DNA from 3 places in the Chroogloeocystis siderophila 5.2 s.c.1 genome. Region 3 is predicted to be linked to each of the others. Evidence: riboswitches for the same ligand, from Rfam matches in the RefSeq annotation. Region 3 holds a riboswitch; each other region holds the start of a gene.
The links. Region 3 has a riboswitch for cyclic di-AMP ahead of ntrB (nitrate ABC transporter permease). Riboswitches for the same ligand answer to the same signal wherever they lie in the genome.

Region 1 (4,043 bases), on a different contig from region 3:
TCAGCAGCCGAATAACTTTGTATGCTAATTGATTAAAAAAATGCTCAGTTAAAGTATCTTCTCCACCCCAAATGGGAATTTTCTCACCAAGTTGGGTAAAAGTATCATAAACAATAAATTGTGCTACTTTACCGCGCTTACCAGCCGTTGAATAAACAAGTTGACACGGATAAGCAACAGTACCCACAAAGGGAATCAAACCAACAACAAAAGCAATCCAGGGTATTTCTTGACCTTTTAACAAAGCTTGAATACTTCTGTAACCTGTGTAAATCGATCTAAAAATAGGTCCATCAGCGACAAACAAAAACCCTAAACCTATTTCATCGATTACTCCGAGTGCAAAAAGAGAAGGAATTACGATAAACTCTAATGATTGGATAATTATCTTAAGTGCAACGTGAATACTAAAGTCAACTAAATAACCACTTCCGTGTTCTTTATCTAACCGTGATTTCAAAAACTCTGCTTCTTCGAAAATCAGTTGTTTTCGGTCGTGCCAGTCATCGATGCGATCGCTAATTAAATCTCTAGTAAACTGTAGACGATAACGTTGCGAAATTAAAACTCTCCAGGTTTGTGAAAAAAAACGTCGAAATGGAATTTTCTTTAGTTTGTTAATTATTTTAAGCGGTAATTTAACTATCAACCGTAATATTTTTTGCCAAGCTCTAACAATTTCTCTTAAATACCACTGTCCAATATGGCGAGAATACCAATGTGCTTGTTGTTGATTAATTTTACCTTTTTTGAGTTGGTAATGAATACTTCGCTCAACTCGCTTGAGCGATTTCCATTTACTTTGATGTTGGTCTAAATTATTAGTGTCTGCAATAATTGCAGTATATTTATCTCTACCTAACTTCTCTGTTATTTCTGTTTTGTGTTTCTCTAAATATTTTTTTAAAGTTCTGATATCAGCATCATCAAATAAAGGTTGCCCATGCTTAAATGACATGGGAATATAGTATGTAAAAAGCTTTAAAACATTTAATGGAGCAAGTGCAGGAACACCTGATTCTAAATCAATCCAAGCATAGTAATAATTGAATTTACCATTTGTGTCATTATGTTCTACGTCTGTCAATAAAAAGTTATTTAACGCAACTGGATTTCCTTTTCCTGCTTGCCAAACCAAACCATCAAATCCTGCATCAATTAACTTCTGTTGAAGTGGTATCATTATTTGATGGACTAAATCAGGTAATTCGCGTTTTCGCAGTCGAGTAAAAGGCTGAGATAGTGAAACGCTTCTACCATCAACAAATTCTGTATCGATTTGATATGCTTTTTGCTCTTGATTCCAATCAGTAGCGATCGCATCTGAGACTTTCAGTTGTGAATCAAACCAATACTCAACTAAAGCACCTAAAATTTTACGGCGGTAGTATGCACATTGAATGATATCTTCATTCCAAATATAAGGGTTAGGCGCTCCTAGAAAAACATAGTGAACCAATTTAGTGAGCTTGTCGCCTGCAAATATCTTTCTAGCAATGCTTTCATCTTGACTCTTGATCAGGAAAACCTGTCCAGATCTACCTGCACCAAGAAATTTTTCGTTCTCTGTTGTTTGTGCATCTACCATGCAAAGAATCCCTCTATAGGCGTATACTCTCAAAGCAATCTCAAATAGCGATCGCTCAGTCTAGTGGTATAAATCCAAACAGAATGACTGTTGTTTTAGCGAATTCTTACAGAGTATACGTCTTCTGGACTTGCTGGCATCTAACTTGAGAATAATCTACTTTATGCTACAGAAGGGTCATCATCTGACTTTAAGTCTCTTAACAGTTGTTCTAGCCGATAAGCTTGATCGAGGCGATTTTGGGCTTTAAAGATACTCAAAGCTTTTTCTAAGGATGCTAAAGCCTCGTCGCGTCTTCCCTGTTGCCAAAATGCTTGTCCCAAATGTGTCAAAGCTTCACCATACTCAGGATTAATTTCTAGTGCTTTTTGATACTCAGCGATTGCTTCTTGCCATCGACCTTGACGTGCTAAAACCATACCGATCGCATTATAAGCTAAGGCATAGCGCGAATTATGTTCAATTGCTTGTTGATAGGCAGCGATCGCTTCCTCGGCTTTTTCTTGACGAAACAGTACATTTCCCAGTTTGTAGTGCGCGACAGCATACTTTGGATATCTTTCAATTAACTTACGTAAAAGTTCCTCGGCTTCGGTAAATTTCGCTTGACTGTATAAAGCATCAGCAGCTTGAATGAATCGAGTTCGCTCCTCATCTCGGTTTTCGCCCATCTGCGCTAGCTGGAATTCTTGCTGAGTTGGCAATGCGGTTCGGCGTGCAATTACATTGCTGTGATTGTGATTTGTTGCAGATGTTTTAGCGAGCACCGTACGAGATGTACTAATAACTGTTAGACCGAGTGCTAAGTACCCGAAAGGTTTAATCCATGCAACTACTTTGAACTTATGGTTCATCGCATTAAATGCCTGAGGCGTTATCTTTTCATCTTAGATTTTTACCAATAATTTTAGAGTTTGTGCAATCAACTGAAGCGCGATCGCTCTTGTTGTTGATTGATGTCATGATTGATGATACGATCTACAAAGTTTGAGTAAGTCAGCCTAATCTAGATACTTCTTTTAAAGTAGTCACTTAACGCATTGAAAGAAAGCTAGAGCGGAGGAACCAAGTTATGGGGCGTATCTATTAAGCCTTAATTATCTAATCAGCCCAATTAAGGTAGAAGGACATCTCTCAGTCCTAGCCCGTCAGCTAACTTCGTAGGCATCGAGAGGAGACTGAAGAGTAAGCATTGTCACAATGTCTTGTATCTCATTCAGTGTCTGAGGCTCGTACTGCTCAGTTTTTTTGTACCTGCTTTTGACATAAGGTTATCTAAACGCATGAATATCAAGCCAATGCTCGCGCGTCTACAAAGCGCAATGGGTACGAATGCCATAGAAAGAATGATGTTGCTACCACCAGCATCGCATCGTCAAAATGCGATCACCACATCTGTTAACCTTGTTGTTGGTTATAACAGTTCTCCTAACAGTCAGACAGCTTTAGATTTGACACTATGGATTGCCCATCAAACTCGCTTAGCGACTCAAAAGCAAGTGACTGTTCGTGTAGTCTATGTTGCCGAAGAACACGCTCAGCGGCATCATTGTCCAACTTCTCCTGCCTTTGATATCAGCAGATTTTACAACGAGAAGCCTTTGCAGCAATCAGCCCAAATAGCATTTCAACCGGTAGCAAGTTCATCTCCTTGGAAAATAGCAATACAGCCGCGCATTACATCTCCCGATTTATTTGAACAAGCTGACCTGATTTTATGGCAAGCAAAAAGCCTTGCAGCAGAATGGCGAGGTTCGCTTGTGACTCATCTGCGATTTGGTGACGTCGCTCAAGAACTTAGAGCCGTTGTGGAGTCAGAAGATGCAGCTTTACTATTTTTAGGCTGCAACTCAGCAAATCACCCTATTGTTCAGCAACTTGGTAATGATTTTCCGTGCGCTGTTCTAGGTATGGACTTTGCCACAGGAAAGACACTTGCTTGCGTTCACTAAATAAGCAGTTGCTCCCCAGGCTTGGGGGCGAGGAGAGCAAATCATACTTCTGTTCAGCAACGCCCAATTATTTTACTTGAGCAGGAACTTTCATTTCAGCCTCAGGCTTAGAACCATCTGCTTTTAAAGATTCGCCTTCGATAAAGGAGCGTAACATCCATGCCATTTCTTCATGCTGCTCCATTAAGCCTGTAAGAAAGTCAGATGTACCTTCATCATGAAATTCTTCAGAACACTGATCAACGTGATCGCGTAGATTGCGGATAATTTGCTCGTGATCGTCTACTAGCTGAGCAACCATTTCAGTAGCTAGGGGAATATTGTCTTCTTGCTCTTTAATAGTAGAGTTTTCTAGAAAACCTTTTGCGGTACCGACAGGAAAACCACCTAATGCACGTACGCGCTCAGCGATCGCATCAATGTTTTCGGTTAAAGCTGTGTACTGCTCTTCCCAAATTTCGTGGAGTGAGCGAAATTGGGGACCAATGACATCCCAATGAAAC
Region 2 (4,043 bases), on a different contig from region 3:
TAATCTCAAAATGTATAGGCTCTTGATTCAAGCCCCTGTATTTATATATGGGGTTTAAGCTAAAAGCTAATCGCTGGTTTTGACAAGGCACAGGTACAAGTGTTGTGACACTTTTATTTGTGAACTTCGATTGAACCAACGCAAGCTGTAGAAAAATTTAATTGAAATAGGTCTTCTCAGTTGCCTATTTCTCTTGTTATACCTGAAATAGCATACTGCCACATCGCCTACTTCAGGTGCTTCTGACCTCGCTACTGCCCTACCTAAAACTGTACAAATGCTACAAAACTTCTTCTCAGGATGGTTTTGCCCACAGCCACGCCTCAAGCTGTTAGTGGCTATGCTACTGACACCAGTGATCGCAGCTACGTCAATTCAAGCGGCGTCAGCCCAGTCGTTTGAAGCACTCACGTCTTCGTTAAGTCAATTGTCACCAGAAAAACAGGCTAGCGATCAGCCATCAGTATCTCTCGATCCATTAAATAGCCCTTATCCAATTCCTTGGAATTGGGTAATGAAAACTTACGAAGATGTTAGTTCGCAAGAAGGTTCGGGAGTGCGTTACTATCGCAGTCATTCGCTGCTTTCGCCTGATGGCGAGTATGCTGCTTACAGCCGCATTCAAATGCAAGTACAGCCAGAACTCTATCATAGTCAAGTCAGCAGTGTCATGTTTTTAGAAAACTTGCGCACTGGAAAGTTACAAGAAGTCAAAGCTTCATCTCCCTTAGCGCTGCATTTATTGATCCGTGGAGAATCAGCAGTACCAGGAATTATTTCAATTTTGTCTCCCATCGGTTGGTCAAAGTCGAGCGATCGCTTACTCGCGCGTCAATTTGAAGGTTTCTTTAATACTTCTGATGTGTCTGACTATGCTGTGATTTGGCATCGATACAAAAACCAAACAACAACACTTGCGCCAGCACAAACTTATCACGACCATGCCATGTCAATCCTACTCGGCTGGAGTCAAACTGACCCCGATCAAGTTGTCTTCCGAGTCGGTGAATTAGGTGATGAGCATTGGCAGATGTGGACAGTGGCAGAAAACGGTCAAACAACACCCGCAACAAGCATAGAACAACCTATTGTTTTCGGACTACAGCAAATGAAACTTTGGGCAGGCGAACAAATTGCTTCTCGATAGTATTACAGAGATCAGGGGTCAGGGTTCAGAGGTCAGAATAGTTCTAAACTCTCCTATTGTCCTAACCATCTTGACCACTGCTATAAAAGTGAGTATTGCTAATTGCTCAAGCGATTAAAAACGCGATTGACCAAGGTAACGTCCTGCAAGCTGTATAGCATCAGCAATATCTACCTCGCCATCGCCGTTGGCGTCTAAGAAAGTATCTAATACGGTATTTCGGTTATTAGTTTGAGTATTAGCAACTGGTGCATTTTGTACGCGGCTGCCGCTTTGCAATAGATTTAGCACAACAGGCACTAAAATAGGTAGCATTTGCACAATCATATTTGGATTCAAACCTGTGCGCTGTGCGGCAAATTGTGCGAGTTGTTGAATTTGACTTTGAGAAAACAACCCAGAAACCGCTTGCGGGTTTGGTGATGCACCGCTGTATTGATTGACAAACGCTTGTGTTTGGTCGTAACCATCTCTAGAACGCTTTTGCTGTAGTCCTGAGCGAACGTAATTACCTACAATCGACATTAACGATTGCATCGTCGATGGATTTGTGTGATAGCTATTGCTTAGCTGCTGTACTGTATTCAGAATGTTAACTAGCTGTCCAGAACTTGCTTGCTGCGAAGGATTATTGATTGCACCAAGAATTTGGTCAAAAAGTCCCATATGTCTATACTTATATCATGTATGACTTCAATTTTCCCTAGTCAACAAGCTGACGACCTCTAGCTAACAGTAGAAAATTTGCTCAAATCTGCGGTAACGTTCTTCCTTACTTTCTCCCCCTAATTGGGCTACGGTGTACACATAAATTTAGACTGGCGTCGCTCCAAGCTTTTTCACCCCCTTGCATCGGTGAAAGCGGGGTGAAACCCCAATCCCCACTACGTGAGGACACCGAGTCTCCTGTTGTAGGAACTGGCGTGGGCTGGGGGGCGGTTCGCCAGGGACTTTGCTAGATACCGACTATTTGTGTACACGGTAGCCATAATTAGGAAAGAGCGAGAGGGGCGAGAAGCCGCAAATTTGAATCAGTAAAATTGTACAGACACTATGACTCGGCTTGCATTAAAGATTTTGATCGGAGTCGAATGAGACGGTCAATACAGGCTTGACCATAGCTAATTGCCTCATCAAGCGTCTGAAAACAAAATGGTTCGCTGTAGTGATTTCCTTCTGGATCGGTGTAGTCTACGACGATACCGTTCAATTCTTGCTTTGCAAGTAAGATCCACTGTTTGTAGTAATTCATTATCCTTACCTCTGTTTACATGTAGCGACGGACGAGGTGGGCCGAAAGGTCAGCAGCTAACCCAAATTATTGATTAAGGGATACCTGCGAAGAGACCCTTAGGACAATTGCTTATATAAAATATAAAGCTAATGCCACAGGTACTCCTTCCATTGCCTACGAAGTTAGCTGACGGGCTAAGATTGGAAGGTATCTTTCTCTTATATAGAGATTCGCCCCGAACTTTGGTTCCTCCGTTCTTCAACGCAAGCGGTAGAAGATTAGGCTACCCACTAAACAACTGATCGCTAGTAGCAAATGGATACTTTATATCCATGGTAATAACTCATCAGCTATACCAAATATACTGGAATTGCTTTTGTTGCGCAATCATTTTTGTTGTAAATTGCTAGTGTAATATCTTGATACACAAAATTGAGTCAAGCTATAGCCTTAACCGCATCTAACTTTCAGAACTATATTAAATTTTTCTAAAGTTTCAAAACGCCTTGTTGTGATCGCCCTATTACCCCTGACGCAGTCAGGACAACAGCAAGCAGATTAAGATCAAAAGCATCTCCTGCGTTGTAGTGACTCTAAGACAATGCCTTTTCCACGCATCGTAATGCTGCTGATTGCCCTAATTGTTATCGTCGGGCTGTTGCTGTGGCTGTTTGCTAGCTTGTCACAGTTGTTATGGCAGTTGTCTTACACTTCGCCGTTCCTGGCGGATGTGCTGCTATTTCTGATTGTCGCCTTGGTTGTCTTGCTGATCGGTGTAGTTATCTACTACATCGCGATTGTCCAACGCGGTGAAAGGCGATCGCGACGACGGGCGCAACGGCAAATTCAAATTCCCGAAGACCGCACGGACGTTGCGGAGGAAAATCTGCGTGCAATCCAACAGCAATTGACACAAATTCAAGATGAAGTGGCGCGTCAAGCGTTACTCGCGCGATCGCAGGAAATTGAAGCAAGTTTATCGCGCGGTGCGTTGCGAGTCGTTGTCTTTGGAACAGGTTCAGCGGGCAAAACTTCACTCGTGAATGCGATCTTTGGGCGAATTGTCGGACAAGTCGCAGCACCAATGGGAACAACACAGGAAGGACAAACTTACAGCTTGCGGCTCAAAGGCATGGAACGCCGGATTTTGATTACGGATACGCCAGGAATTTTAGAAGCAGGAGTCGCCGGAACAGAACGCGAAAGACTCGCACGACAATTAGCTACTGAAGCTGACTTATTGTTGTTTGTTGTAGATAACGATTTACGGCGTTCGGAATACGAACCGTTGCAGACATTGGCAGAAATTGGCAAGCGATCGCTTTTAGTTTTGAATAAAACCGATTTATACACTGACATAGACCGCGAAACAATCCTCGCCCAACTGCGCGAACGAGTTAAAAACTTTATTGCACCAACGGATATTGTGGCGATCGCTGCGAATCCGCAACCTGTCGCGTTAGAAAATGGCGAAATTTTTCAGCCTGAACCAGATATTATGCCGTTACTGCGCCGCATGGCTGCGGTTTTACGTACTGAGGGTGAAGATTTAGTCGCAGACAATATCTTACTGCAATCGCAACGACTCGGCGAAGAGGCACGGCAGATTATTGATGCTCAGCGGCGTCGTCAAGCGGATCAGGTTGTAGACCGTTTTCAATG
Region 3 (4,043 bases):
TGTTCGTCTTGCGGTTGTTCGGATTGATCTTGCGGTGGTGGCGGTGGTGGCGGTGGTGTTTCCTCTTCGGGAGGTATTTGTATCATCGTTGCGCGGGGAACGATAACCAATTCCACCGCCCGACGTAAATCTTCGGCGCTGACTGTGGTGCGTCCATCGAGTGCAGCTGCGGCTTTGGCGACGCGGAGAGCAAATAATTCTGCGCGATGTCCTTGCACTCCGGCGCGGATGGCTTCATCAACGAGATAAGCGATTTGCTCGTGGCTGATGCGAACATCTTTTAACCATTCTCGCGCTAGGATAATTTGCGTTTTGAGACTATCGATGTCTTCGCTGTATTGCTGGAGAAATTCTTGAGGCGATCGCGCATAAGAAATTGCTTGTTCGACGGCTTGAACGCGTTCGTCGATTCCTAGGACTTCATCTGCTGAAAGTGCGATCGCAATACGATCAAGGAGGTGTTCGCGGAGTGCGCCTTCTTCGGGGTTGTAGGTAGCAATAAAGAGTGGTTGACAAGGATGCTGAAAACTAATGCCTTCGCGTTCGATTTGGTTACGTCCTTCGGTTAAAACGGTTAGTAGCTGGTTGCTGATGTTGTCATCGAGCAAATTAATTTCATCGACGTAGAGAACGCCACGATGCGCTTGGGCAAGTAATCCTGGTTGAAAAACGGTTTCTCCTTGTTTGACTGACTGTTCAACATCAACTGAGCCTAATAGCCTGTCTTCGGTGACGCCTAAAGGAATTTGGATAAACGGCGCGGGAATAACTTCGGTTTCTACTTGTGTGCGATCGCAGATGTCTCTTAACTGATCGTCCCATTCTTCGGGGCGGTTAGGATCGCAGTTACACATCGAACTTTTGACGATTTCAATTGGGGGTAATAGTGCGTGCAGGGCGCGTGCCATCACTGATTTTGCCGTACCCCGACGACCTGCGATCGCGACTCCTCCCAAGCCTGGATCGACGGCTGCGAGTAGCAGTGCTAATTTTATGGCTTCTTGACCAACAACAGCGGTTAAGGGAAATGCTGTCACAGTTGAGGAGGTGTTGAGTACAGGCATTGTTTTTACTAAAGAGGGATCGGAGGTTAGAGGTCAGAGGTCAGGGGTATTTTATAATATGGGAATGCTTATATCTTGCACATCTTTGCGCAGATTAAAACACTCAACAGTACTATTTTGACGTTGATCTCTGATCCCCGACTTCTGAACTCTCATTTACTTCCATTGGTAAGATTACCGTGAATGTTGAACCGATTCCAAGTTGGGAAACAAGTTTGATTTCGCCTTGCAAAAGTTTAACTAAGCGAGTCACGATTGCGAGTCCTAACCCAGTGCTGTCTGGTAGATGTGATTCTGGAATGTCGCTAACGCGGTAGTAGGGGTCAAAAATTCTTGATTGATCTTCGGGGGCGATACCAATTCCGGTATCGCTGACGGCGATCGCCCATTTGTCTTCTAGTGTATAACATTTGATGGTTATACTTCCTGCGGGGGTGTAACGAATGGCATTGCTTACCAAATTTGTAACAATTTGCTGAAAACGTAACGCGTCTGTGATGACTTGTTTCGGAGCGTTTGCTAAGTCTACAGCGATCTGCAAATTTTTTTCTTGCGCCATCGGTTGTAGCATATCTAGCACATCTTGGATAACGACGCACGTGTCGGTTGGTGCAGGATGAAGTGTCATTTTCCCTGCTTCATACCGCGATATTTCTAGCGCATCATTAATTAGGCGCAGCAAATGTCTACCATTGCGCAATACGCGTTCGATATGTTCAATGTTTTTATAGTTATCTTTGACTTCGGTTTTGTTTTGTAGGCGGATAAATAAATCGGAATAACCAATGATTGAGGTTAAAGGATTTTTGAGTTCATGGGCAAGGTGTGAGAAGTTTTCTTGATTTGCCCGAATTAAGCGTGTCAGTTCTTGATTGTGTAGTGTTAACTGCGATTGGAGTTGCTGTAATTCGCGTAGGCGCTCATCTACATAACTTTGAAAACAACGCGCGATCGCATCATCGACAACTGCATCTATGAGGCGAAAAACTCGAATAACTTCTGTTGACAAGACTTGCTGTAAATCTGGTTCTAATGCTGAGAAAATTGCTCGTCTTAGTAAACGATACTCGCGGGCAATTTCCAGTGGGTCAAAACCTTCTTCCGCACGGTGAATGCCGTGTACTAAACTTGCCTCAATTAGGGTTTGAAGATCATCCTCTGTCGTTTTTGATAGCACTGTAGCCATAGCTTTGAGGACATAAGGTACGTGATTGCGTATTGCTGTGTAGCACATACCTTCAGTACTTTCAATCTGCCGATCTCGGCGTACAGCTTCTACCCAGTTTTCAATGATTGTGTCACTTTTATCAAGCAATATCTGGCTAAAATCAAACATTTTGGCAGTATTTAGAACAGCACGAAGCAAGTCTACTTGTCTTAACTTAGTGTAATTGTGAAGCGATCGCCCACTGAATTATTGACGCGAGCCTGATTCATGCTTTGTGGCAATCGTACAGCGCAGTGCTAGAAGCGATCGCAACTTTATAAAGTTCACCCTGAAAATCCTTAAGACGTAACGAATCTTGATATTGTGGCACCCCTGTGCTATGGTAGTAAAAATTATCATGAGTAAGTCAGCCTAATCTAGACTTTTGCCTTGTAAGGAAAGTCTAGAGCGGAGGAACCAAAGTTTTGGGGCGTATCTGTTAAGTGCAGAGGGATAACTCTCTATCCTAGCCCGTCAGCTAACTTCGTAGGCATTGAGAGGAGACTGAAGAGTTAGCATTCCTATTACTACTAATAGTTTGCTCTCGTCAGTATTCCTAGGTAGTAAAGCACATAGTTTTTTGTGCCTGCTTTTAATCCTGAGGGGAGTTTAATAGTGTTTAACCTGATTGCTGTTTTAGCAGTTGCAGGACAGAGTACCTGGAAAAAAGTACGACCTATTGTAGTGCGGGATGCTGTTCTACTTCCTGCTGCTGGTTTCTTAGGAGTGATTATTCTGTGGTGGTTTATTGCCACTTTCTTAACCAACTTAATGCCTACCCCAGTTGAGGCACTCATTGCCAATTTAGACTACATTTTGAACCCATTTTACCGACGGGGACCTGGAAATTTAGGACTTGGTTGGTTATTACTGGCAAGTTTAAGACGGGTATTAATTGGTTTTGGACTAGGTGCTTTAGTCGCCATACCGATTGGTTTTCTGATTGGGATGTCTAAACAAGCCTTGCTAGCCCTCAATCCTTTAATTCAAATTTTCAAACCTGTATCGCCACTCGCATGGCTACCTATTTCGCTTGCTATCTTTAATTTAGCCGATCCCTCTGCTATTTTTGTCATCTTCATCACTTCACTATGGCCCACAATTATCAATACAGCTTTGGGAGTTTCTAGCGTTAATAAAGACTATATCGATGTAGCGCGAGTGCTGGAAATGCCGCGTTGGCGACAGATTACCAAAATTATCTTACCTGCGAGTTTACCTTACATTTTTACAGGTTTAAGAATCAGTCTCGGCATTGCATGGCTCGTAATTGTTGCAGTAGAAATGCTTACAGGTGGTGTTGGTATTGGCTTTTTTGTTTGGGATGAATGGAGTCGCCTCAATTTAAGTTCAGTCTTCCTAGCTGTATTAGTTATTGGCTTAACAGGATTGGTGCTTGATTATGCTGTGGGCAATATTCAGGAATTGGTAACGCATCGCCCGAAAAGTTAAGAACTATTAATATTGACTACTAATTGCTGATATGAATTATACCGACAAGAACTATTGGAGTCGGCGAAGCTTTCTCTTAGGAATGGGTGCGACAGCAGGTAGTGCGGCATTATCTGCGTGTGCTATTAATGCTAATCGCGCACCTCAAGGACTATCTACTGCTGCTTTGGCAGTGGAACAAGTCGTCGATCCACAAACATTAGAAAAACCTAACCTTACTGTAGGATACGTCCCTGTCAATGATTGTGCACCGTTTGCGGTGGCATGGGAAAAAGGGTTTTTTCGCAAATATGGTTTAAATGTCACACTTAGTCGTGAGG

Region 1: another riboswitch for cyclic di-AMP. It lies ahead of NIES1031_RS18415 (universal stress protein); the one in region 3 lies ahead of ntrB (nitrate ABC transporter permease).
Region 2: another riboswitch for cyclic di-AMP. It lies ahead of NIES1031_RS01055 (hypothetical protein); the one in region 3 lies ahead of ntrB (nitrate ABC transporter permease).

What each region holds. Positions count from the first base shown of each region.
Region 1 covers NZ_MRCC01000016.1:122,993-127,035, reverse strand. The annotation lists gene NIES1031_RS18425 (hypothetical protein) at 1-1,588, opposite strand, end outside; gene NIES1031_RS18420 (tetratricopeptide repeat protein) at 1,750-2,442, opposite strand; gene NIES1031_RS26105 (hypothetical protein) at 2,451-2,579, shown strand; cyclic di-AMP (ydaO/yuaA leader) riboswitch at 2,628-2,770, shown strand; gene NIES1031_RS18415 (universal stress protein) at 2,872-3,540, shown strand; gene NIES1031_RS18410 (Dps family protein) at 3,608-4,043, opposite strand, start outside.
Region 2 covers NZ_MRCC01000001.1:226,366-230,408, reverse strand. The annotation lists gene NIES1031_RS01065 (hypothetical protein) at 278-1,147, shown strand; gene NIES1031_RS01060 (DUF937 domain-containing protein) at 1,262-1,813, opposite strand; gene NIES1031_RS01055 (hypothetical protein) at 2,199-2,399, opposite strand; cyclic di-AMP (ydaO/yuaA leader) riboswitch at 2,538-2,676, opposite strand; gene NIES1031_RS01050 (YcjF family protein) at 2,983-4,043, shown strand, end outside.
Region 3 covers NZ_MRCC01000014.1:48,942-52,984, reverse strand. The annotation lists gene bchD (magnesium chelatase ATPase subunit D) at 1-1,064, opposite strand, end outside; gene NIES1031_RS16750 (sensor histidine kinase) at 1,177-2,400, opposite strand; cyclic di-AMP (ydaO/yuaA leader) riboswitch at 2,631-2,779, shown strand; gene ntrB (nitrate ABC transporter permease) at 2,887-3,723, shown strand; gene NIES1031_RS16740 (ABC transporter substrate-binding protein) at 3,755-4,043, shown strand, end outside.